Regions from separate parts of the Streptomyces sp. NPDC054872 genome, predicted to be linked through region 1. Evidence: riboswitches for the same ligand, from Rfam matches in the RefSeq annotation. Region 1 holds a riboswitch; each other region holds the start of a gene.
What was found. A riboswitch is a leader RNA that binds a small molecule or an ion and turns the genes downstream of it on or off. The one in region 1 is predicted to bind cyclic di-AMP.
Positions count from the first base shown of each region.

Region 2: linked by a shared signal. The riboswitch ahead of ACWGIH_RS13640 (M23 family metallopeptidase) and the one ahead of ACWGIH_RS18965 (C40 family peptidase) in region 1 are both predicted to bind cyclic di-AMP.
Region 3: linked by a shared signal. The riboswitch ahead of ACWGIH_RS14185 (M23 family metallopeptidase) and the one ahead of ACWGIH_RS18965 (C40 family peptidase) in region 1 are both predicted to bind cyclic di-AMP.

Region 1 covers NZ_JBSGYY010000014.1:55,534-62,396, forward strand. The annotation lists gene ACWGIH_RS18940 (helix-turn-helix domain-containing protein) at 1-289, opposite strand, end outside; gene ACWGIH_RS18945 (ATP-binding protein) at 560-1,021, shown strand; gene ACWGIH_RS18950 (LysR family transcriptional regulator) at 1,010-1,921, opposite strand; gene ACWGIH_RS18955 (LysE family translocator) at 2,089-2,718, shown strand; gene ACWGIH_RS18960 (DUF6328 family protein) at 2,696-3,241, opposite strand; gene ACWGIH_RS18965 (C40 family peptidase) at 3,389-3,862, opposite strand; cyclic di-AMP (ydaO/yuaA leader) riboswitch at 3,866-4,029, opposite strand; gene ACWGIH_RS18970 (hypothetical protein) at 4,394-4,702, opposite strand; gene ACWGIH_RS18975 (ATP-dependent Clp protease proteolytic subunit) at 4,710-5,369, opposite strand; gene ACWGIH_RS18980 (amidase) at 5,521-6,863, shown strand, end outside.
Region 2 covers NZ_JBSGYY010000009.1:129,514-136,376, forward strand. The annotation lists gene ACWGIH_RS13625 (bifunctional acetate--CoA ligase family protein/GNAT family N-acetyltransferase) at 1-1,014, opposite strand, end outside; gene ACWGIH_RS13630 (HPr family phosphocarrier protein) at 1,226-1,507, shown strand; partial or broken gene ACWGIH_RS13635 (GntR family transcriptional regulator) at 1,675-2,378, opposite strand; gene ACWGIH_RS13640 (M23 family metallopeptidase) at 2,592-3,395, opposite strand; cyclic di-AMP (ydaO/yuaA leader) riboswitch at 3,408-3,571, opposite strand; gene ACWGIH_RS13645 (M16 family metallopeptidase) at 3,769-5,154, opposite strand; gene ACWGIH_RS13650 (M16 family metallopeptidase) at 5,151-6,506, opposite strand; gene ACWGIH_RS13655 (DNA gyrase/topoisomerase IV subunit A) at 6,720-6,863, shown strand, end outside.
Region 3 covers NZ_JBSGYY010000010.1:20,513-27,375, forward strand. The annotation lists gene ACWGIH_RS14175 (PrsW family glutamic-type intramembrane protease) at 1-172, shown strand, start outside; gene ACWGIH_RS14180 (aldo/keto reductase) at 169-1,113, opposite strand; gene ACWGIH_RS14185 (M23 family metallopeptidase) at 1,282-2,367, opposite strand; cyclic di-AMP (ydaO/yuaA leader) riboswitch at 2,379-2,525, opposite strand; gene ACWGIH_RS14190 (PP2C family protein-serine/threonine phosphatase) at 2,728-3,882, opposite strand; tRNA gene ACWGIH_RS14195 (tRNA-Met) at 4,033-4,106, opposite strand; gene ACWGIH_RS14200 (alginate lyase family protein) at 4,185-5,396, opposite strand; tRNA gene ACWGIH_RS14205 (tRNA-Lys) at 5,550-5,622, opposite strand; gene ACWGIH_RS14210 (DEAD/DEAH box helicase) at 5,896-6,863, opposite strand, start outside.

The DNA.
Region 1 (6,863 bases):
GCAGCTCGCGATAGGCGTGCCACCAGTGGTGCCGTCCGCCGTCGTCGTCCGAGACCGCCAATGCCACCAGCAACTGACGGAGTTGCGGGTCCGCCACCTCGTACGCATCGAGCAGCAGACCTACGTCGGCCGCCTTGACGCTGCTACGTCCCGTCTCGATCCGGCTGACCTTCGACTGATGCCAGCCGACCCGGTCCGCCGCCTGGCCACTGGTGAGCCCGGCGTGCGTGCGTAACGCACGCAATTCGGCGCCGAGTTTCCTGCGGCGCACCGCGGGACCATACCGCATGTCCGTCTCCTTCCCGACGGAGCGTTTCTTTTCGGCCTCCCCCGGGCCGTTCAGGGGCGACAGTAGAGGAAGCGCCGACCTCGCGCCCAAATACGGTCTCCCGTAGCAGAGTTCACCGCTTTGAGCGACAGATATATGCACATCTTGGTGGATGGCCACCTCTGAGGGGCCCAAGAGTGGCAGTCTGGCGCGAAGCACCATTCCGGGACTGTCCTCGTGCCTTCGCTACGAGTCGGAGCCGAGCCCCGGTGGGAAAGGGACAGCGTCGCCATGGCAGATCTTCAGGAAGCATCCGTCACTCTGCCGAGCGATCCTGCCTCGGTCTCCGCGGCGCGGAAATACGTCTCGACCATCCTGGCCGAGTGGGGTCTGCCGGCCGGGACCGAGGCGGCCGACACGGTGCGGCTCATCGTCTCCGAACTCGCCACGAACGCCGTCCAGCACACCCGGGGCGAGTCGCCCACCTTCCGGGTGGACATCGAGCTGGACCGGGACGAGCAGCTGCGCATCGGTGTGACCGACAGCCACCCCCGCTACCCCAAGCGGCTGCCCGCCGCCGTCCAGCAGGACAACGGCCGGGGCCTCGTCATCATCCGCTGGCTGACCATGGAGTGCGGCGGCAGGCTGTCGGTCACGCCCACTCCCGAGGGCGGCAAGACGGTCTGGATCGAGCTGCCGTGGAACGCTTCCGTCCGCGGCGAGGCAGCGGCCCCCTCGACCTCACCCCGCTGAGCGGCCGAAGGCGCCCCGGAGCAGGGCCCGGAAGGTGTCCGCCGCCGGGTGTGACACGTCGGTGCGGTGGACGACCGAGATCGTGCGCCGCAGACTGCCCGGCTCCAGCGGCCTCGTCCCCACCGGGGTGGCCGCCGTCCGCGCCACCATCTCCGGTACGACGGCGACGCCGAGCCCGGCGCTGACCAGCGCGCACACCAGCGCGTAGCCCGGAGTCTCGACCAGGACCGCTGGGGTCGCGCCGGCCCGGAGGAGCGCGGACTCCACGCCCTGCCGGGGCGGATGCGTCGGCGCCATGCTGATGAGCGGGTGCCCGGCGAGTTCGCTCAGGGGCAGCCGTGACGCGTCGCTCGCGAGCGCGTGGCCCGGCGCGGTCACCAGGACCAGCTCCTCGACCAGGACCGGCTCCGCGCTCACGGAGGCGGGCAGCGCCACCGGGTCAGCGGGCTCGTAGGTGTGCGTGAGGGCCAGATCGACCTCGCCCGCCGCCACGGCCGCGACGCCGTGCGGCGGTTCATAGCCCCGCACCGTCAGATCGACGTCCGGATGGGCGCGGCGGAACGCGGTCAGCGCGGGCGGCACCAGATGGATCCCGGCGGTGGTGAAGGTCCCCACGCGCAGCCTGCCGCCGGAAAGGCCCGCCAGTTGGGTGAGTTCGTGCCGGGCCTGCTCCATCTCGTCCAGGACCCGGCGGGCTCGCGCGAGCAGCAGCTCACCCGCGCCGGTCAGCCGTGCCCCGCGGTGATGCCGCACCAGGAGCGCGGTGCCCGCCTCCCGTTCGAGCTTGGCCAGCTGCTGGGAGAGGGCGGGCACGGTGTAGCCGAGGCGTTCGGCGGCGCGGGTGATCGACCCGGCCTCGGAGACCGCCACCAGTGCGGCGAGCCGCGTCGGGTCGTACATGGTCTCTCCCGGTGGTCTCACTCCCGTGGGTCTCTCACCGTGGCCTCTCTGCGGGAGCCGGCGGGGCGCGAGGTGTTCCGACGGGCGTGGGGGTAAACGTCTGCTTAAGGCTGACCCAGGATATTCCACATACCTGCTGAAGGCAGAAGAACGGCAGGGTGGACGCCATGGACGCAGAACTGGTCGCTTTCACCGGTGTGGCCGCGGGCATGGTCGCCATGCCGGGCGCCGACTTCGCGGTCGTGGTGCGCAACGCCCTCGCCTCCCGCCGCGCCGGGGTCACCTGCGCGATCGGTGTGGCGGGCGGGCTCCTGGTGCACACGGCGCTCGCGGTGGCCGGGGTCGCGGCGGTCCTCGCGGCGGTGCCCACGCTCTTTCGCGCGCTGCAGATCGTGGGCGGGGCCTATGTGCTGTACCTGGGGTATCGCGCGCTGTGTTCGGTGGCGCGCCCGCCGCGGAGCTTCGGCGTCCAGGAGGATGCGGGGCGGAACGCGGTCGGGGGCAGCCTGCGGCAGGGCTTCTTCACCAACGCGCTCAACCCGAAGGCGCCGATCACCTTCCTCAGCGTGCTGCCGCAGTTCGTGCCCGCGGGCAGCCCCGCGATGCCCAGGACACTGCTGCTCGCGTCGATCATCGTGGCCCTCGCCCTGGTGTGGTTCCCGGCCGTCGCGCTCCTGGTCGACCGGCTGGGACGGTGGCTGCGCAGGCCGCGTACGGCCCGTGCGATCGAGGGAGGCACGGGCGTCGCGTTGAGCGTGCTCGGGCTGGTGCTCCTCACCGAGGCCCTGATCGCCTGACGTCGTCCGAGGCGTCCGGGTCCTCGTCGTCGTCGCGCGCATGTCGCACCAATAGGGGAAGCAGGCCCCACAGTCCCGCGCACACCACGAACGTGGCCGCGCTCGCGATGATCCCGCCGGTCCGGCCCACCGCCACGTCGACGACCAGGAGCACGGCGCCCGAGACCGCGAACACCAGGACCGCCAGACCGATGCCGGCGAGACGGGACGAGACGCGCACGATCAGCGGCTTGGAGTGCTGCCCGAACAGCGACCTGTGCACCGCTGCCGGAGCGGTGAACAGCGCGGCGGCGAGCACGGCGAGCAGCAGCGTGGCGACATATGTGGAGCGCTGCACCGTGTCGAGCGAGGGGAAGCGCTCGGTGAAGGCGAGCGTCAGCAGGAAGGCGAAGAGGATCTGGACGCCGGCCTGCGTGACGCGCAGTTCCTGGAGGATCTCCGCGAAGTTGCGGTCGGCGCGCTCGAAGCGCGTCTCGTTGCGCGGTGGGCCGCCCGAGACGGAAGAACTGTTGTTTTCGGCCATGGCGCACGAGTATCCGCGTCGTCGCCCCCCACGCCTGGCGGGCGCGCCGACCAGAGGGCCGGGCGGGGGCCGCCGGGGGGCCGGTCGGGCGGCGGCAGCAGCCGTGAGGCCCCCGCCGGCGCCCGACCGGCGACCGGTGACGGATGATCAGCGCACCCTGCCGTACGAGACGCTCTTCGTCCAGATCTTCTCCAGCCGCACCTTGGTGTTCGACTTGGGGGCGTGCCAGATCCGGCCCTTACCGGCGTAGATGCCGACGTGGTAGACGTTCCGGCCGGAGTGGAAGAAGACCAGGTCGCCGCGGACGCGGTTGGACGCCGAGACATGGCGGGTCTTGTTGTACTGCTGTGCGGCGGTACGTGGCAGCTTCTTGCCCGCGCGCTTGAAGGAGTACTGGGTCAGGCCCGAGCAGTCGAACCGGTGCGGCCCCGTGGCTCCGTAGCGGTACGGAGAGCCTTTCTTGGAGGCGGCGATCTTGAGCGCCTTCGTCCCGTGTGTCGCGGCCTCTGCTTCCGACGAGAGCCCTGGGGCCACGAGGGTGCCGCCTACGACGGCGAGCGTGAGGGCGGATACGGACCCGACCCTGGTCAGCAGCGACGGAACGTGATTCAGCGCAGTCATGCGCAACCCTTCGTCAACCGCCTGTGAAGGATGACCTGTCGGATTCGGGCTGACAAAGTTGCCCGGCCGCGTACTGCGGCTTCACCCCAAGGGTCGCTGTCCGGACCTTCCGGACCGACCCGTCATGCCTGGGTCCTCCACTCCTGCCGATGCACCGATGTCGACCGGTCATCCGGGCGGCGGCAGGACTCGGCGTCCGCCCGGACCGCCCCGCCGCTGTGGCGGGGGCTTGTCGTCGGAGAGGATCTTGACCCGAGATGGGGTCGAATTCCGAGCCGAAACGGCGTTTTGTGAGGCTCCTCACGGCTGAACCGTTCGGGTGGACACGGTCGGATTCGCGAGACGGAGAGCGCGCCGGGCGATCGTGCGACCAGCACCGGAACGAGGAATTCCGGCCCACGCGTACGCATCTGACGCAACTGAAGACATCTCGAAAAAGGACGAATGTCTACGCCGAACGAGGTAGCCCGTTTGGTTCGTTTGAGATCGGGGCCGGACGCAACGGAGTTCGGGGAATGGGGTGACGGGTGCTCAGGACGCCTCTGGAGGCGGCACGGTGACCCGGCCGGTCCGCCGCTCTCCGTCGAGCACACGCAGCGCACGGGCCAGCGTCGGTGCGTGCACGGCACTTTCGCCCCGCTGATGCATGAGCGTCAGCGCGTCCCGCAGGGCGGTCGCGCTGCCGACCATGGCCTGAGCGGCGCGCAGTCCTCCGTAGGTGTCCGTCGCGCGGGCGGGGTTGATCCGGCCCAGCAGATCGACCACTTCGAGGTACCGGTCGATCAACTCGCCCTCGGCGCGGGTGAGTGCGGGCAAGGGGGGAAGTTCGGGCGGCAGCATCGGCGGCTCACCCCGCGTCCGGGGTGCGCGGGGCCGGGCTGTTCGGGCTGTTCGGGGAAGACTTGCGGCTCGCGATGATCCGGTCCACCAGGCCGTAGCCGACTGCGTCGCCGGCGTCGAGGATCGTGTCGCGCTCGATGTCGGCCGCGACGCGTTCCGTGCTCTGCCCCGTGTGCCTGACGAGCAGTTTCTCCAGTTGCGCGCGGGTGCGCAGGAGTTCGTCGGCCTGGATCGCCAGGTCGGAGGTCTGGCCGTGCACCGGTTCGGCGAGCGAGGGCTGATGGATCAGCACGCGGGCGCCGGGCAGCGCGAACCGCTTGCCGGGAGTGCCCGCGGCGAGCAGCACGGCCGCCGAGGACGCGGCCTGCCCCAGACAGGTCGTCTCCACGTCGCAGGTGACGAACTGGATCGTGTCGTAGATCGCGGTCATCGCGCTGAACGAGCCGCCGGGGGAGTTGATGTAGAGCGCGATGTCGCGGTCGGGGGCCAGGTATTCGAGGTGCATGAACTGCGCCATCACGTCGTTGGCCGACGTGCCGTCGATCGGCGTCCCCAGAAAGACGATGCGCTCGTCGAACAGCTTCGAGTACGGGTCCAGCGTCCGCCGGCCGGTACGGGAGCGCTCGGTGAACTCGGGCAGGACATAACGGGCGAACGGTTGATTCATGGCATGTCTCTCCTCTGCCGGGGTCGGCTGCTTCCCAAGGCTTCCTGTAAAAAATGTACAGGACGTACGTAACGTGGTGGTGAGAAGCGAGGACGGCGTGGGCATGCTTCGCCTCGTCGTTAACCCCACCGCCCCCAGCCGAAAGCGCCGTATGACAGCGTCCGAGCTCGTCCACCTCACCGCCCGCGAACTCGCCGCCAGGATCCGCACCAGGGCGGTCTCCGCCCGCGAGGCCGTACAGGCGCACCTCGACCGGATCGAGCAGGTCAACGGCCCCGTGAACGCGGTCGTGACGCTCGTGGCGGAACGCGCGCTCGACGAGGCGCGCACCGCGGACGAGGCCACGGCACGCGGCGCCGCGCTCGGCCCGCTGCACGGGCTGCCCGTCGCCCACAAGGACACCCACGACACCCGCGGCATCCGGACCACCTACGGGACACCGCTCCTCGCCGACAACGTCCCGGACCGGGACGAGTTGATCGTCGAGCGCATCCGCGCGGCCGGGGCGATCACCATCGGCAAGACCAACGTGCCCGAGTTCGCGGCCGGCTCGCACACCGTCAACCCTGTCTTCGGGGCGACCCGCAACCCGTACGACCTCAGCCGTTCGGCGGGCGGCAGCAGCGGGGGAGCGGCGGCCGCCCTCGCGTGCGGCATGCATCCCCTCGCCGACGGCAGCGACATGGGCGGTTCGCTGCGCAACCCCGCGTCGTTCTGCAACGTGGTGGGCCTGCGCCCGTCACCGGGCCGGGTGCCGACCTGGCCGGACTCCGCGCCCTGGTCGACGATGGCCGTGCAGGGGCCGATGGCCCGCACCGTCGCCGACGCGGCTCTGCTGCTCTCCGTCGTCGCCGGGCCCGACCCGCGCTCACCGATCGCCCTGGAGACGCCGGGGAGCGCCTTCGGCGGGTCGCTTGAGCACGATCTGACGGGACTGCGGATCGCCTGGTCGCCCGACCTGGGCGGAGCGGTCCCGGTCGACCGGGAGGTGAGAGACGTGCTCGCGCCCGCCGTCACGGTCTTCGCCGACCTGGGGTGCGCGGTCGAGGAGGCATGCCCCGAACTGGGCGGCGCCGACGAGGTGTTCCGCACGTTGCGTGCCTGGCAGTTCCACCTGGCGCTCGGCGCGCTCGTGGAGAGCTCGGCGGACCGGATGAGAGCCGCCCTCGTCCGCAATGTACGACAAGGGCGCGCGCTCACCGGCATCGACCTGGAGCGGGCCACCGTGCTGCACGGCGAACTGTTCCACCGGGTGCGGGAGTTCTTCGACCGTTACGACGCGCTGATCCTGCCGACAAGCCAAGTGCCTCCCTTCCCGGCCGAGTTGGAGTATCCGGACAACATCGACGGGGCGCCGATGACGGACTATCTGGACTGGATGCGCTCGGCGTACCTGGTGTCCGCCACCGGCTGCCCGGCCCTGTCCGTGCCCGCCGGATTCACCCCGGGCGGGCTGCCGGTCGGCCTGCAGATCGTCGGGCCGCACCGCGGGGA
Region 2 (6,863 bases), on a different contig from region 1:
GAAGGCGTTCGGGCCGAGGATGCGCGTGCCGTACGACCGGGCCTGGCGCACCAGTTCGCGCTGCCGCTCCCGCCCTTCGGGACCGCTCTCCGCGTACCCGGCGGAGATCACGACGAGCCCGAGCACCCCGCGCTCCCCGCACTCGTCGACGGCCTGCGGCACCCGGTCGGCGGGCACGGTGACGACGGCGAGCTCGACGGTCTCGTCGATGTCCCGCACGGAGCGGTACGCGGGCACCCCGTCGACCTCGGCGCCTTTCTCGAACGCGCTGTTCACCGCGTACAGCCGCCCCGTGAAGCCCGCTTCGCGCAGGTTCCGCAGGACGCTGCGCCCCACGCCGCCCGGCGTGCGTCCGACGCCGATCACCGCGACCGACTTCGGCGTGAGCAGCCGCTGCACCGACCGCGCCTCGGCCCGCTGCTCACGGGCGCGCTGCACGGCGAGCGAGCGGTCGGTCGGTTCCAGATCGAATTCGAGCCGTACGACGCCGTCCTCGAAGCTGCGTTTCTGCTGGTAGCCCGCATCCGTGAACACCTTGATCATCTTGGTGTTCGCGGGCAGCACCTCGGCGGCGAAGCGGCGGATGCCACGCTCCCTGGCGACGGCGGCGATGTGTTCGAGGAGGGTGGAGGCGACTCCCCTGCCCTGATGGGCGTCCTGCACGAGGAAGGCGACCTCGGCCTCGTCGGCGGGCGCGCTGGCGGACATGCCGCGCTCGTCGATGCGGTCGAAGCGCACGGTGGCGATGAACTCGCCGCCCACCGTGGCCGCCAGACCCACCCGGTCCACCTGGTCGTGATGGGTGAAGCGGTGCACGTCCTTGGCGGACAGCCGGGGGTAGGGCGCGAAGAAGCGGTAGTACTTCGACTCGTCCGAGACCTGTTCGTAGAAGCTGACCAGGCGGTCCGCGTCCTCGGCCGTGATCGGCCTGATCCGGGCGGTGCCTCCGTCACGCAGGACGACATCGGCTTCCCAGTGGGAAGGGTATGCGTGCCGGTCCGACGGGGTCTGCATGGGCCCAGGGTACGGGTCGCGGGGGCGCCTTGGCCGGGGCAGGCTAGGAGACGTCGAACAGCGGGACGAGGGCCCGGGGCTCGAGGACGTACGGTCGACGGGGCACCGGACCATCGGCAGGCACCGTACGGACCGACGGCCGCCGGAGCACTCGCGACGGCATGAGACACTGGTCTAGACAAGTGTGAGACACCTGGAAGGGCAGCAACACATGGCTGAGCGCCGCGTCAACGTCGGCTGGGCCGAGGGCCTTCACGCCCGACCCGCCTCCATCTTCGTCCGCGCGGCCACCGCCGCCGGCGTCCCCGTGACGATCGCCAAGGCTGACGGCAACCCCGTGAACGCCGCCTCCATGCTCGCGGTGCTCGGTCTGGGCGCGCAGGGCGGCGAGGAGATCGTGCTCGCCTCCGACGCCGAGGGTGCGGACGCCGCCCTCGACCGTCTGGCGAAGCTGGTCGCGGACGGCCTCGAGGAACTCCCCGAGACCGTCTGACCAAGGCTGGTACTCATACGCCGTAGGGCCCTCCCCCGAAATGGGGGCGGGCCCTACGGCTTTTCTGTCCCCTTTTACCGAATACCGGCACAGGACATCGAAAGCGGAATTCGGGCAGCACAATTACTCCGCCACCGAATAGCACTTCTTTGTATACGGCGCCTGTGTTAATGCCGGAGGCCGACCGTGTTTACGGCATGTTGCGAATCCCTCACACGATCACCGTCGCGGTCCGGTGACCGCGCGGGAAGAAGCGCGGCCGGTGCGCGGCCGTCGTCCGCTCCGTGTGGGCGGCGGTGAGCGACCTGGCCCGCTCCGCGTCCCCGCGGGCCACCGCGTCGACGATCGCGGCGTGCTCGGCCCAGGCTTCGGCGGGAGCTGCCGTCGTCTCGACCACGTACATCCAGGCGATCTTGTGCCGGAGCTGGGTGAGCAGTGCCGTGAGGCCCGGGCTGCCGGATGCCTGGGCGAGCGTCTCGTGGAACCAGCCGCCCAGGGAGCGCAGATCCTCGCTGTGGCCGCGCCTCGACCGCTCCTGGCCGAGCCTGACGAGACCGCGCAGGACCTTCAGGTGCGCCTCCGTGCGGCGCTGGGCGGCGCGGGCCGCGCCCAGGGGTTCCAGGAGCGCGCGGATCTCCAGGAGGTCGGCGGCCTCCTGCTCGGTGGGCTCCGCCACGCACGCGCCCGCGTGCCGGCGCGTGACGACGAAGCCCTCGGCCTCAAGGGTGCGCAGGGCTTCGCGCACTGGGACGCGGGAGACCCCGTAGCGGCGCGCGAGCAGTTCCTCGGTGAGCCGGCCACCCCGCTCGTAGACACCGGAGACGATGTCGTCCCGGATGGCCGTGCATACCGAGTGCGCGGGAATGCGCATGACTGACCTCCGCCTTAATCCCCGCGAAACGCGGTCGATCGACGCCTGGTCTGTGACTCTATTGCAGGGCGGCCGAATTTCCGACGGCAGGCTGAAATCCAGGGATACTTTTGGCCAAAGGAGATACGGGAACGGCGAAAGCCCCGGCTCTCGGGGAGCCGGGGCTTTCGGTGAATCAGGGGCGCTTCACGCGTCCGCCTTGGACCGCCGGGGTCAGACGTTGACGCCGTGCGAGCGGAGGTACGAGACGGGGTCGATGTCCGTGCCGTAGTCCGCGCCGGTGCGGGCCTCGAAGTGCAGGTGCGGGCCGCTGGAGTTGCCGGTGGAGCCGGAGAGGCCGATCTGCTGGCCCGGAGTGACCGTCTGGCCGACCGTGACGCCCAGGGACGACATGTGGCCGTACTGGGTGTACGTGCCGTCGTTCATCTTGATGACCACGTTGTTGCCGTAGGCGCCGCCCCAGCCGGCCTCGACGACGGTGCCGGAGCCGACCGCGTGGACCGAGGTGCCGGATGCGGCGTGGAAGTCGACGCCGGTGTGGCTGCCGGAGGACCACATGGCGCCGCCGGTCTGGTAGCCCGTGGAGACGTACGAGCCGGAGATCGGGGAGACGTAGCTGTTGAGGCGCTTGCGCTCGGCCTCGCGAGCGGCACGCTCCTTGGCCTCGCGCTCCTTCTTGGCCTTGGCCTTCGCCTCGGCCTCGGCCTTGCGCTTCGCCTCTTCGGCCTTCTTCTTCGCGGCCTCTTCGGCCTTCTTGGCGGCCGCGGCGGCGTCGGCGGCCTCCTGCTGGACAGTGGCCTGCGCGTCGATGCTCTCGGCGAGCGAGTCGCCGACGGAGACGGCCTGGGTCAGGCCGGTGTGCTCAAGGGCCGCCGCGTCGTCGGCGGCGAGCGCCGGAGCGGCCAGGCCTCCGATGACACCGGTGGTGGTGAGGGCGGCGACGCCCGCCACGTTCGCGGTCGTACGCGTGAGGCGGCTCGGGCGACGGTGCTTCCCGGTGGCACGGGTGAACGCCATGAAGCGGCTGATCCTTTCCTTCCTTCTCGCCTACCGGGTTAGCTGACGGGTTCGGAGCAGGAAGGTCTCCTACGAGTCCCTCACCTGACGGCAAGGTTCCCGATTCACCCCAAGGGGACATGTGGGTCCCCGGCTCCCCTGGCTCGCGCCGTACGGGGACTCGGCGATGACTGTCCGGTGCCGCGGGTGCGGCGTACTGCATGACGAACAGCCGGGATGACGCTAAGCGGGCCATCTTTCAAACGACAAACGGATCAGAGCTTTTGTAGCGCACGCCACAGGCCAGACACGTAACCTCCATATCAATTCGGACATATGAGGACCCCAGTGATGAATCTCAGCCACTGGGGTCCCGATATGTCCTGACTGTCACTCAGCCCGTGACCACACTCACTTCACCGATGCCGAGGGCCCTGACGGGCTCCTCGATCTGCGCGGCGTCACCGACGAGCACCGTCACCAGGCGGTCCACCGGGAAGGCGCTCACGACGGCGGCAGTGGCCTCCACGGTGCCGGTCGCGGCCAACTGGCGGTACAGCTGGGCCTGGAAGTCGTCCGGCAGGTGCTGCTCGACCTGGTCCGCGAGGGTGGCCGCGACGGACGCCGCCATCTCGTACTTGAGCGGGGCCACGCCCACCAGGTTCTGCACGGCGACATCGCGCTCGGCGTCCGTGAGGCCGTCGGCCGCGAGGGTGCGCAGGACCTTCCACAGGTCGTCGAGCGCGGGACCCGTGGACTCGGTGTCCACGGAGCCGCTGATGGCGAGCATCGCGGCGCCGGTGCCGTCCGGTGCGGAACGCAGGACCTGGGCGAACGACCGTACGCCGTAGGTGTATCCCTTCTCCTCGCGCAGGACGCGGTCCAGGCGTGAGGTGAGGGTGCCGCCGAGGCAGTACGTGCCGAGCACCTGCGCGGGCCAGACGCGGTCGTGGCGGTCCGGTCCCACGCGGCCGATGAGCAGCTGCGTCTGGACGGCTCCGGGGCGGTCCACGATGACGACACGCCCGGTGTCGTCCGCGGTCACCGGGGGCACCGGACGCGGCTCGGCGGTGCCGCCCGTCCAGGCGCCGATGGTGTCGGCGAGCACGGCGTCGAGGTCGACGCCGGTCAGGTCGCCCACGACGACGGCGGTCGCCGTGGCGGGACGCACATGCTTCTCGTAGAAGGTGCGCACCGCCGCCGAGTCGATGGCCGTGACCGTCTCCTCGGTGCCCTGCCGGGGGCGGGACATGCGCGAGGTGGCCGGGAAGAGCTGCCGGGAGAGCTCCTTGGCGGCGCGGCGCCCCGGGTTCGCGGCCTCGTGCGGGATCTCGTCCAGGCGGTTGCGCACGAGGCGCTCGATCTCGCTGTCCGCGAAGGCGGGGGCGCGCAGAGCGTCGGAGAGCAGGCCGAGCGCCTTCGGGAGGCGGGAGACCGGGACTTCGAGGGAGACGCGCACGCCGGGGTGGTCGGCGTGCGCGTCCATGGTGGCGCCGCAGCGGTCGAGTTCCGCGGCGAAGTCCTCGGCGGAGTGCTTGTCGGTGCCTTCGTTGAAAGCCCTCGCCATGATCGTGGCGACGCCGTCGAGGCCCGCGGGCTCGGCTTCGAGCGGCGCCTCCAGGTGGACCTCCACCGCGACGACCTGCTGGCCCGGGCGGTGGCAGCGCAGCACCGTGAGGCCGTTGTCCAGGGTGGCGCGCTCGGGCGCGGGGAAGGCCCACGGCCGTGCGGCGCCGGCCTGGGGCTGCGGATGGAACTGCATCGTTGCGGCCTCGGTCACTTCGCCGCCTCCTGTTCGTCCTCGTCGGTGGCTTCGGTGGCGGCAGCGCCGTCGATGGGCTCGTACACGAGCACCGCGCGGTTGTCGGGGCGCAGGCGGGCCGCCGCGGCAGCCTTGACCTCTTCCGCGGTGACGTCCAGGACGCGCCCGACGGCGGTGAGGGCGAGCTGCGGGTCGCCGAACAGGACGGCGTACCGGCAGAGTTCGTCCGCGCGGCCCGCCACCGTGGAGAGGCGGTCGAGCCACTCGCGCTCCAGCTGTGCCTGGGCGCGCTCCATCTCCTCTTCGGTGGGGCCCTCTTCCGCGAAGCGGGCGAGCTCCTCGTCGACCGCGGCCTCGATGACGGGGACCTCGACGTCACCGGACGTCTTCACGTCGAGCCAGCCGAGCGAGGGGGCGCCGGCGAGCCGCAGCAGGCCGAACCCGGCCGCCACGGCGGTGCGGTCGCGGCGCACGAGGCGGTTGTAGAGCCGGGAGGACTCGCCGCTGCCGAGGACCGTGAGCGCCAGGTCGGCCGCGTCGCACGCGCGCGTGCCGTCCTCCGGGAGGCGATAGGCGGCCATCAGGGCGCGGGCGGGGACCTCTTCCTCGACGACCTCCCGCAGCTCCTTGCCGATCGTGTCCGGCAGCGAGCCGTCGCGCGGCGGCTGCTTGCCGTCGTGCGAGGGGATGGACCCGAAGTACTTCTCCACCCAGGCGAGGGTCTGCTCCGGGTCGATGTCACCGACGATCGACAGCACCGCGTTGTTGGGCGCGTAATAGGTACGGAAGAACGCCCGGGCGTCCTCCAGCGTCGCCGCGTCCAGGTCGGCCATGGAGCCGATCGGAGTGTGGTGGTAGGGGTGGCCCTCGGGGTACGAGAGGGCGGTCAGCTTCTCGAAGGCCGTGCCGTACGGGACGTTGTCATAGCGCTGGCGGCGCTCGTTCTTGACGACGTCCCGCTGGTTCTCCATGGATTCTTCGTCGAGCGCGGAGAGCAGCGAGCCCATGCGGTCGGCTTCCAGCCACAGGGCCAGCTCGAGCTGGTGTGTGGGCATGGTCTCGAAATAGTTCGTGCGCTCGAAGCTCGTGGTGCCGTTGAGCGAACCGCCCGCGCCCTGCACCAGCTCGAAGTGGCCGTTGCCCTGGACCTGCTTCGAACCCTGGAACATGAGGTGCTCGAAGAGGTGCGCGAGGCCCGTACGCCCCTTGACCTCGTGGCGTGAACCGACGTCGTACCAGAGGCAGACCGCGGCGACCGGGGTCAGGTGGTCCTCGGAGAGCACCACGCGCAGGCCGTTGGCCAGCCGGTGCTCGGTCGCTGTCAGGCCGCCGGAGCCGGCCTCGGCTGTGGCCGTGTGACCCATGGGCATGTACGTCCCTTCGATCGCGAAAAGCTGGAAATTCTGCCAGTCCTGACACTGTATGCAAGCGTGCCGACAACCGGTGAAGTTCCCGCTCCGCGCTCGGCGTAGTCGGCCCCGAAGTCCGGGTCGTGGTCGGCGTTGTCAGTGGGACAGTCCACAATGGTCGGCGTCAGATCCCGTTGATGCCCTGGCAGACACCCTGAAGGAGCCGCAGCAGCGATGGCCCGCCGCAGCACGAAGACCCCGCCGCCCGATGAGTCGTTCGAGGAGAAGATCCTCGACATCGACGTCGTCGACGAGATGCAGGGCTCCTTCCTCGAGTACGCGTATTCGGTCATCTACTCGCGCGCCCTGCCGGACGCC
Region 3 (6,863 bases), on a different contig from region 1:
GGCACCCGTGCTCGTACCGATGCCGCCTCCCTACGGATACCGGCAGCCCCACCACCAGCCGTACGCACAGCCCTACGCGCAACAGCAGCCCTACGCCCAGCCGCACCCCTACGGATATCCGTACGCCCAGCCGGCGATGCCCTACCCCGCGTACAACCCCTACCGGGGTTAGGCCGAAGCCGCCGTCAGCGTCGACACCTCGGCGTCCGTCAGTTCGAGCTCGCCCACCGCGAGCAGCGCGGGCAGTTGCTCGACCGTACGGGCCGACGCGATCGGTGCCGCCACCGTCGGCTGGGCCGCGAGCCACGCCAGGGCGACCGTCGCGAGCTCCGCGCCGCGGGCCTCGGCGACCTCGTCGAGCGCGGCGAGCACACGCCGGCCACGCTCGGTCTCCAGGTGCTTGCCGGCGCCCTGGGCCCGCGCGCTGTCGACCGTCGCGCCCGGGCGGTACTTGCCGGTCAGGAAGCCGGAGGCGAGCGCGTAGTACGGGACGGCGGCCAGGCCCGAGCGGGAGGCGACCTGCTCCAGCTGGCCCTCGTACGTGTCGCGCGAGACGAGGTTGTAGTGCGGCTGCAGCACCGAGTAGCGCGCGAGGCCCTCGCGGTCGGAGAAGTCCAGGAACTCCTGGAGCCGCTCGGGGGTCACGTTGGACGCCGCGATGGCGCGCACCTTGCCGGACGTCACCAGGTCGTCGAGGGCACCGATGACCTCTTCGACCGGGACGGTCGGGTCGTCGTAGTGCGTGTAGTACAGGTCGATGTAATCGGTGCGCAGGCGGCGCAGCGACTCCTCGGCACCGGCCTTGATGGTGTTCGCGGACAGGCCCTTGTGGTCGGGGTGGGCGCCGACCTTGGTGGCGAGCACGACGTCGGAGCGGTTGCCGCGCGCGGCGAACCAGTTGCCGATGACGGTCTCGGACTCGCCGCCCTTGTTGCCGTCCACCCAGGCCGAGTAGACGTCGGCGGTGTCGATGAAGTTGCCGCCCGCGGCGGTGTAGGCGTCGAGCACGTCGAAGGACTGCGCCTCGTCGGCCGTCCAGCCGAAGACGTTGCCGCCCAGGGCGAGCGGGAAGACCTCGAGGTCGGAGGAGCCAAGCTTGCGGAGAGAAGTCATGAGGGGATCAACGCCCTTGTGGACCGCGGCATTCCGCACAACGGGATGCCGGTTTCATTCACCGGGACGGCGGCACACGGGAACGGCCGCGCGGTGGGCGGGCATGCCGAACCGGCAGCCCTGACGTCGGGGGGTTGTCGCCAGGACCGCCGGGGATCTCGGGTCGCCTCAGATCGACTGGCCCTTGCCGCGCAGCCACGCCGCCGGGTCGACCCCGGTGGAGTCGCCGCCCGGGTGGACCTCCATGTGGAGGTGCGCGCCGGTGACGTTGCCGGTGGCGCCGACGCGGCCGATGGTCTCGCCGGTGGTGACCTTCTGGCCGGCGCTGACGTTCATCGAGGACTGGTGGCAGAACCAGACCTCGGTGCCGTCGTCGAGTTCGAGGACCGTGCGGTAGCCGTACGCACCCGCCCAGCCGGCTTCCTTGATGGTGCCGGAGTGGACGGCCTTGATGGGCGTGCCCGTCGGGGCCGCGAAGTCCAGGCCGGTGTGGTAGCCGGAGGACCACATGGAGCCGGGCTGACCGAAGGTGCCGGTGAGCGTGTACGAGGCGACGGGGAGGGTGTAGCTCTTCGCGAGCTTGGCCAGGCGCTCCGCCTCGGCCTTCTTCTTGGCCTCGGCCTCGGCTTTCTTCTTCGCGGCGGCCTTCTCGGCGGCGATCTTCTTCTCGGCCGCGGACTGCTTGGCGGCGGCCTGTTCGGCTGCCTGCTTGACGGCGGCTTCCTCGGCGGCCTTCTGGACCGCGTCGTCCGCCTGGTCCTGCTGGTTCTCGGCCTGCTCCATGATGCGGGCCCGCAGTGCCTCGCCCGCGTCCGTGGTGCCCTGCTCGGCGTCGGCGGTGCTGAGGCCCGCGGCGCTGAGGGGCGCGGCGGCGGTCGTCACGCCACTGTCCGCGGAAGCTTCGCCTGACGAGCCGTCGGATATCAAGGACCCCACGCCCGGAAGCGACTTGGCCTCCGGCAGCGAGTCCGTGACGGCCGAGAGGTCCGGCATCGCGATGGAGACCGGGGGCTTGCCGTCCTGCGCGGTGGCGATGCCACCCGCGCCGACGGCGGCGATGACGCCTACGCCGAGGACCGTGGAGCTGCGGGCGAGCCCGCCACCACCCCGCTTGTGGACGCGGTGCCTGCCGCGGACGGGACGGATGGACTCCTCGGTGGGGTTCCATTCCTCCCAGGAATTGTCGTCGTACCCACCGAAATCGTCGTCATTCGGTACGTAAACGCCTTGGGGGGCAGGGCGGTTGGACGCCACGGGGGCGCACTCCTTTCCTTCCTTCTCGCCTACCGGGTTAGCTGACGGGTTCGGAGCAGGAAGGTCTCCTACGAACATCTGGCACGGATGCACAGACGCCCGATTCACCCCAATTAGTGGTTCCCCGGCTCCCTTTCGGGATTAGGCGCGTGCGCGCGGAGCCGACTCGAGTGACGGCTGGGACGACCGCGCTGCGTTATCGAACGTTAATAGACAGCAGGGCGGTATTCCAAGCTGTTCCGGCTGATCGTTAACGCTCACGGCCCGTACTTATCGGGACACCGAGGGCCGGAACGGGGCGAGTTGCCCCCACTTCTTCACACACCGGAGCTTCACATCTCCTTGACAGTACGTCAGTTGTTATGCGGAGTGGTGTCCTTCCGTCACGGCCGGTGACATGGGCCGCCGCACCGCCAGCAACGCCATGTCGTCCGTGCCCCCGCCGCCGGTGTGGCGCCGCACTTCCTCGACGAGCGTCGTCAGGAGCGCGTCGGGTCCGCCGGGCCCCGGGAAGATCCGGCCGCCGAGCCGCGCCGCCGGGTCGTAGAAGTCGCCCCGGACGTCACGCGCCTCGGAGAGCCCGTCGGTGAAGAGCAGCAGCATCGCCCCCGGCGGGAACTCCGTCTCGTCCGCGCGGTCCGGCCAGGCGCCGAGCTCGCCCATCCCGAGCGGCAACGCGGGCTCGGTGGCCGACAGGACGCACAGCCGCCCGTCGCCGCGCAGGAGCAGCGGGCCCGGGTGTCCGCGGTTGATGAGACGCACCGGACCGTCGCCGTGCGGGATCTCCGCGAGGACGGCGGTGGTGAACCCCTCGAAGGCGTCGAGCCCGTCGCGCCGCGTGCCTTCACGCGCGAGGGCACGCTCCAGGCGCTGCGCCACCGCCTCCAGGGTGGTCTCCTGCTCGGCGGCCTCCCGGAACGCCCCGATCACCACGGCCACGGCCGCCACCGCGCCCATGCCCTTGCCCCGTACGTCGCCGACGACGACGCGTACGCCGTGCGGGGTGTCCTGCACGGCGTACAGATCGCCGCCGATGAACGCGTCGGCCTCCGCGGCCTCGTACCGCGCCGCGACATCGAGACCGCCGATGCGGGGGTCCGGCTGCGGCAGCACGGCGCGCTGGGCGGCCTCGGAGATGGAGCGGGCGGATGCGAGCTGTTTGTCGCCGCGGCGTACGACGCGGTTGATGACGACGGCGAGGACGGCGACGGTCACCACCGTGATCAGTTCGGTGGTGGCCTCGACGTCGGTGGCCGTACTGGTCTTGAAGTGCAGGGCGAGCACGGCGGTGCAGGAGGCGACGCCGATGAGGATGGTGCTGAGCAGCGAGTAAAAAGGCGCGGCGATGAGCGGGGCCGCGGTGAACAGGGGCACGGCGGTGAACCTGGGCGGGGTCGACACGTCGTACACGATGCCGAGGACGATGAGCAGCAGGGGGAGAGCCCGCACGAGCGCCCGCTCGTGCCGGACATCGGGACGCTTGCCGCCCCCGCCGTCTCCTCCTCGCTGCCCCACTCACTCAGGGTTCCCGGAGGGGCCGCGTGGGGCGACCGGTGTGGGCCGACCGGGTTACCGGCCGTATTGCTCAGGAACACCGACTTCACCTCGGCGGCGGAAACACCGAAGGCCCGGATCCATTTCTGGATCCGGGCCTTCGGTCTTTAGTAGCGGGGACAGGATTTGAACCTGCGACCTCTGGGTTATGAGCCCAGCGAGCTACCGAGCTGCTCCACCCCGCGCCGTTGAATGCAACTCTACGCCATCAGGGGGAGTGAAAGCGAACCGGCGGCGAACCGCCTACGAACGGGGCCTTCCGCTCACGCGTTCTCGGCGTGCGTCAGCGTCTCCCAGGCCACGAACAGGTCGTCCGTTCCCTCGGGCCGCTGCTCGCGCGTCAGCCTCTCCGTCTCCGGCAGGTCGAGCCGCAGCCGTTCCCGCAGGTGGTTGAGGCCGACCTCGGTGTCGGGCCCCATGTCGCGCCGCACCTTGCCGCCGCACAGCCAGTCCGGCGCCACGGCGCCCAGCTGGTATCCGGAGTGGAATTCCAGCGCGGCCCGCAGCCGCTCCTTGACCTCGCCGTACAGGTCGACGCCTTGGTGCCAGGCGGTCTCGGCGATGTGCGCGGTGGCCGCGAGGGAGTAGCTCGCGTGCTTGAAGTTCCGGCACGTCTCCTGGGAAAGGCCGTCGGCGAAGGTCTTCTGCCCGAACCAGTATTTCTGGAGCTTCTCCGCGGTGTCGATGCCGCTGCCCGCGGGCGACACGGGCAGCGGTCCGTCCGACTCCAGATAGAAATAGGCGGGCACGCGGGTCCTGAAGTGCGTCACCGCCTTCTCGAAGGACTCGTGGTCGTCGAGGAAGACGGCCATGCTGATGGTCGCGTCGGCCATCAGGAGATCCCAGTTGCCGTTGAAGTCGGCCGCGCCGTCACGCACTTGCGGCAGATAGGCGTTGCGCAGCATCCGCTCGAAGCGGAGGAGTTCGCCGTCGGTCCAGCCGTCGTAGGTGTACCGCACGGCTTCGGCCGCGCGTGCCCACGAGGAAGCGGCCCAGGCCGTCTGGAGCCCCGCGTTGGCCTCGGTGTGCCGGGTGATCACCCGCGCCCAGGCGTCCATGATCTGCACGGCCTTCCTGGCGTGCGCGCGGTCGCCGGTGATGTTCCAGAGCAGGGCCTGCGTGTACGCGGCGATGGCGTCCTCGCGCTCCTCGACGCAGCCTCGGCCCGCGCGGGTGCCGGCCGGGCACGCGACGACCGCGTACGGCTTGGCCGTGTAGTCGTCGGCGCCGTACCTGCTGTCCCGCATCTGCTCGAACGCCGTCAGCCAGGGCTGCTCGCGCGCCGCGACATGGGCGCGCACGCGGTCCAGCTGCGCCTTGCTGACGAGGACCCCGGGGTGCTCGAAGGCCAGTTCGGCGGGGCGCGCCCGCTCGGTGGCCTTGCCGGACCCGCCCCCCGACCCGCCGCAGGCCGCCGAGACCCCGACGAGCAGCGGCACGAGCACCATCACGAGAGCCCGCCGTACGGAACCCATGCTGTACCTCCGGATCGTCCACCTGGCAGGCACAGCGTCACTCGCGGACAGCGGGCGCGCAGGCGAGGCGGGGCCGTTCGGGCGACCGGCGGGGCGTCCCTGAACGCACCGAAGGCCCAGTTCGGGGGACTCCCCCGAACTGGGCCTTCTCGGTAGACCGTGTGGGACTCGAACCCACAACCAATGGATTAAAAGTCCACTGCTCTGCCAATTGAGCTAACGGTCCGTGCGGATGCACCCCACGAGCATAGCCGCAGAGGCCCCGCCATCCGATCGGGTATCGCCTCCTGGGCCCGTCGCGCGGTCCGCGACGGGCCCAGGGCAGCCGCCGAGAGCTCGGGGGACGGCCGAACTCACGGGCGGGGAAAGGCCCTTGTACGTACTCCAGACCGAGCGGATCTTCTTGCCGGCCGCCGCCAGCGTGCCACCGATACGCCGAAGGGCCCGCACGACGGTGGACGTCGTGCGGGCCCTTCGTTCAGGCGGAAGCGGCTAGAGATCAGCCGTTGCGCTTCCAGCGCGGCTTGTCGTCGCGGCGGCCGAAGGAGCCGGTGCCCGTGCCGGTGCCGGACGTGCCCGAGTTGCGGTTGTACGACGGGCGGTCGTGGCCACCGGAGCGGAAGCCACCGGAGCCGCCCGCGGGACGGTCGTCGCGGCGGTCACGGTTGAACGGACGGTCGCTGCCACGGTGGCCGCCGGAGGGGCGGTCGTCGCGGCGGAAGCCGGAGCCACCGCGGTCGTTGCGGTCACGGTTGAAGCCACCGCCACCCTCACGACGGTCGCCACCACGGAAGCCGCCCGAGGGACGGTCGTTGCGGTCACGGTTGAAGCCGCCACCCTCACGACGGTCGCCACCACGGAAACCACCACGGTCGCCGCCCGACGGGCGGTCGTCACGACGGAAGCCGGAGCCACCGCGGTCGTTGCGGTCACGGTTGAAGCCACCGCCACCCTCGCGACGGTCACCGCCACGGAAGCCGCCCGAGGGACGGTCGTTGCGGTCACGGTTGAAGCCGCCACCCTCACGACGGTCGCCACCACGGAAACCACCACGGTCGCCGCCCTCACGACGGTCGCCGCCGCGGAAGCCGCCACGGTCACCCGACGCACGGTCGTCACGACGCTCGAAGGAACGGCCACCGCGGTCGTCGCGGCGCTCACGCTCGTAGTTGCCGCGCTCGTCACGCTGCGGACGGCGCTCCTCGCGAGGAGCGGCCGCGGGCTGCTCCGGTACGGAGACAGCGGCCTCGACCTCGGCCTCGGCGGCGGCGGTGGCCTCGGCGACCGCGGTCTCCGGGTCGTCGCCACGCTCGCGGGCGGCACGCGCGGTGAGACGCGAGGCCTCCTCGCGCAGCTCCGTCGCGCGGCGGGTCGCGCGCTCCAGCTCCTTGGTGAGGTCCTTGACCTCACGCTCGGCCTGGGTCGCCGCGTTGCCCGCGGAGTCGGCCTGCACCTCGGTCATCGAAC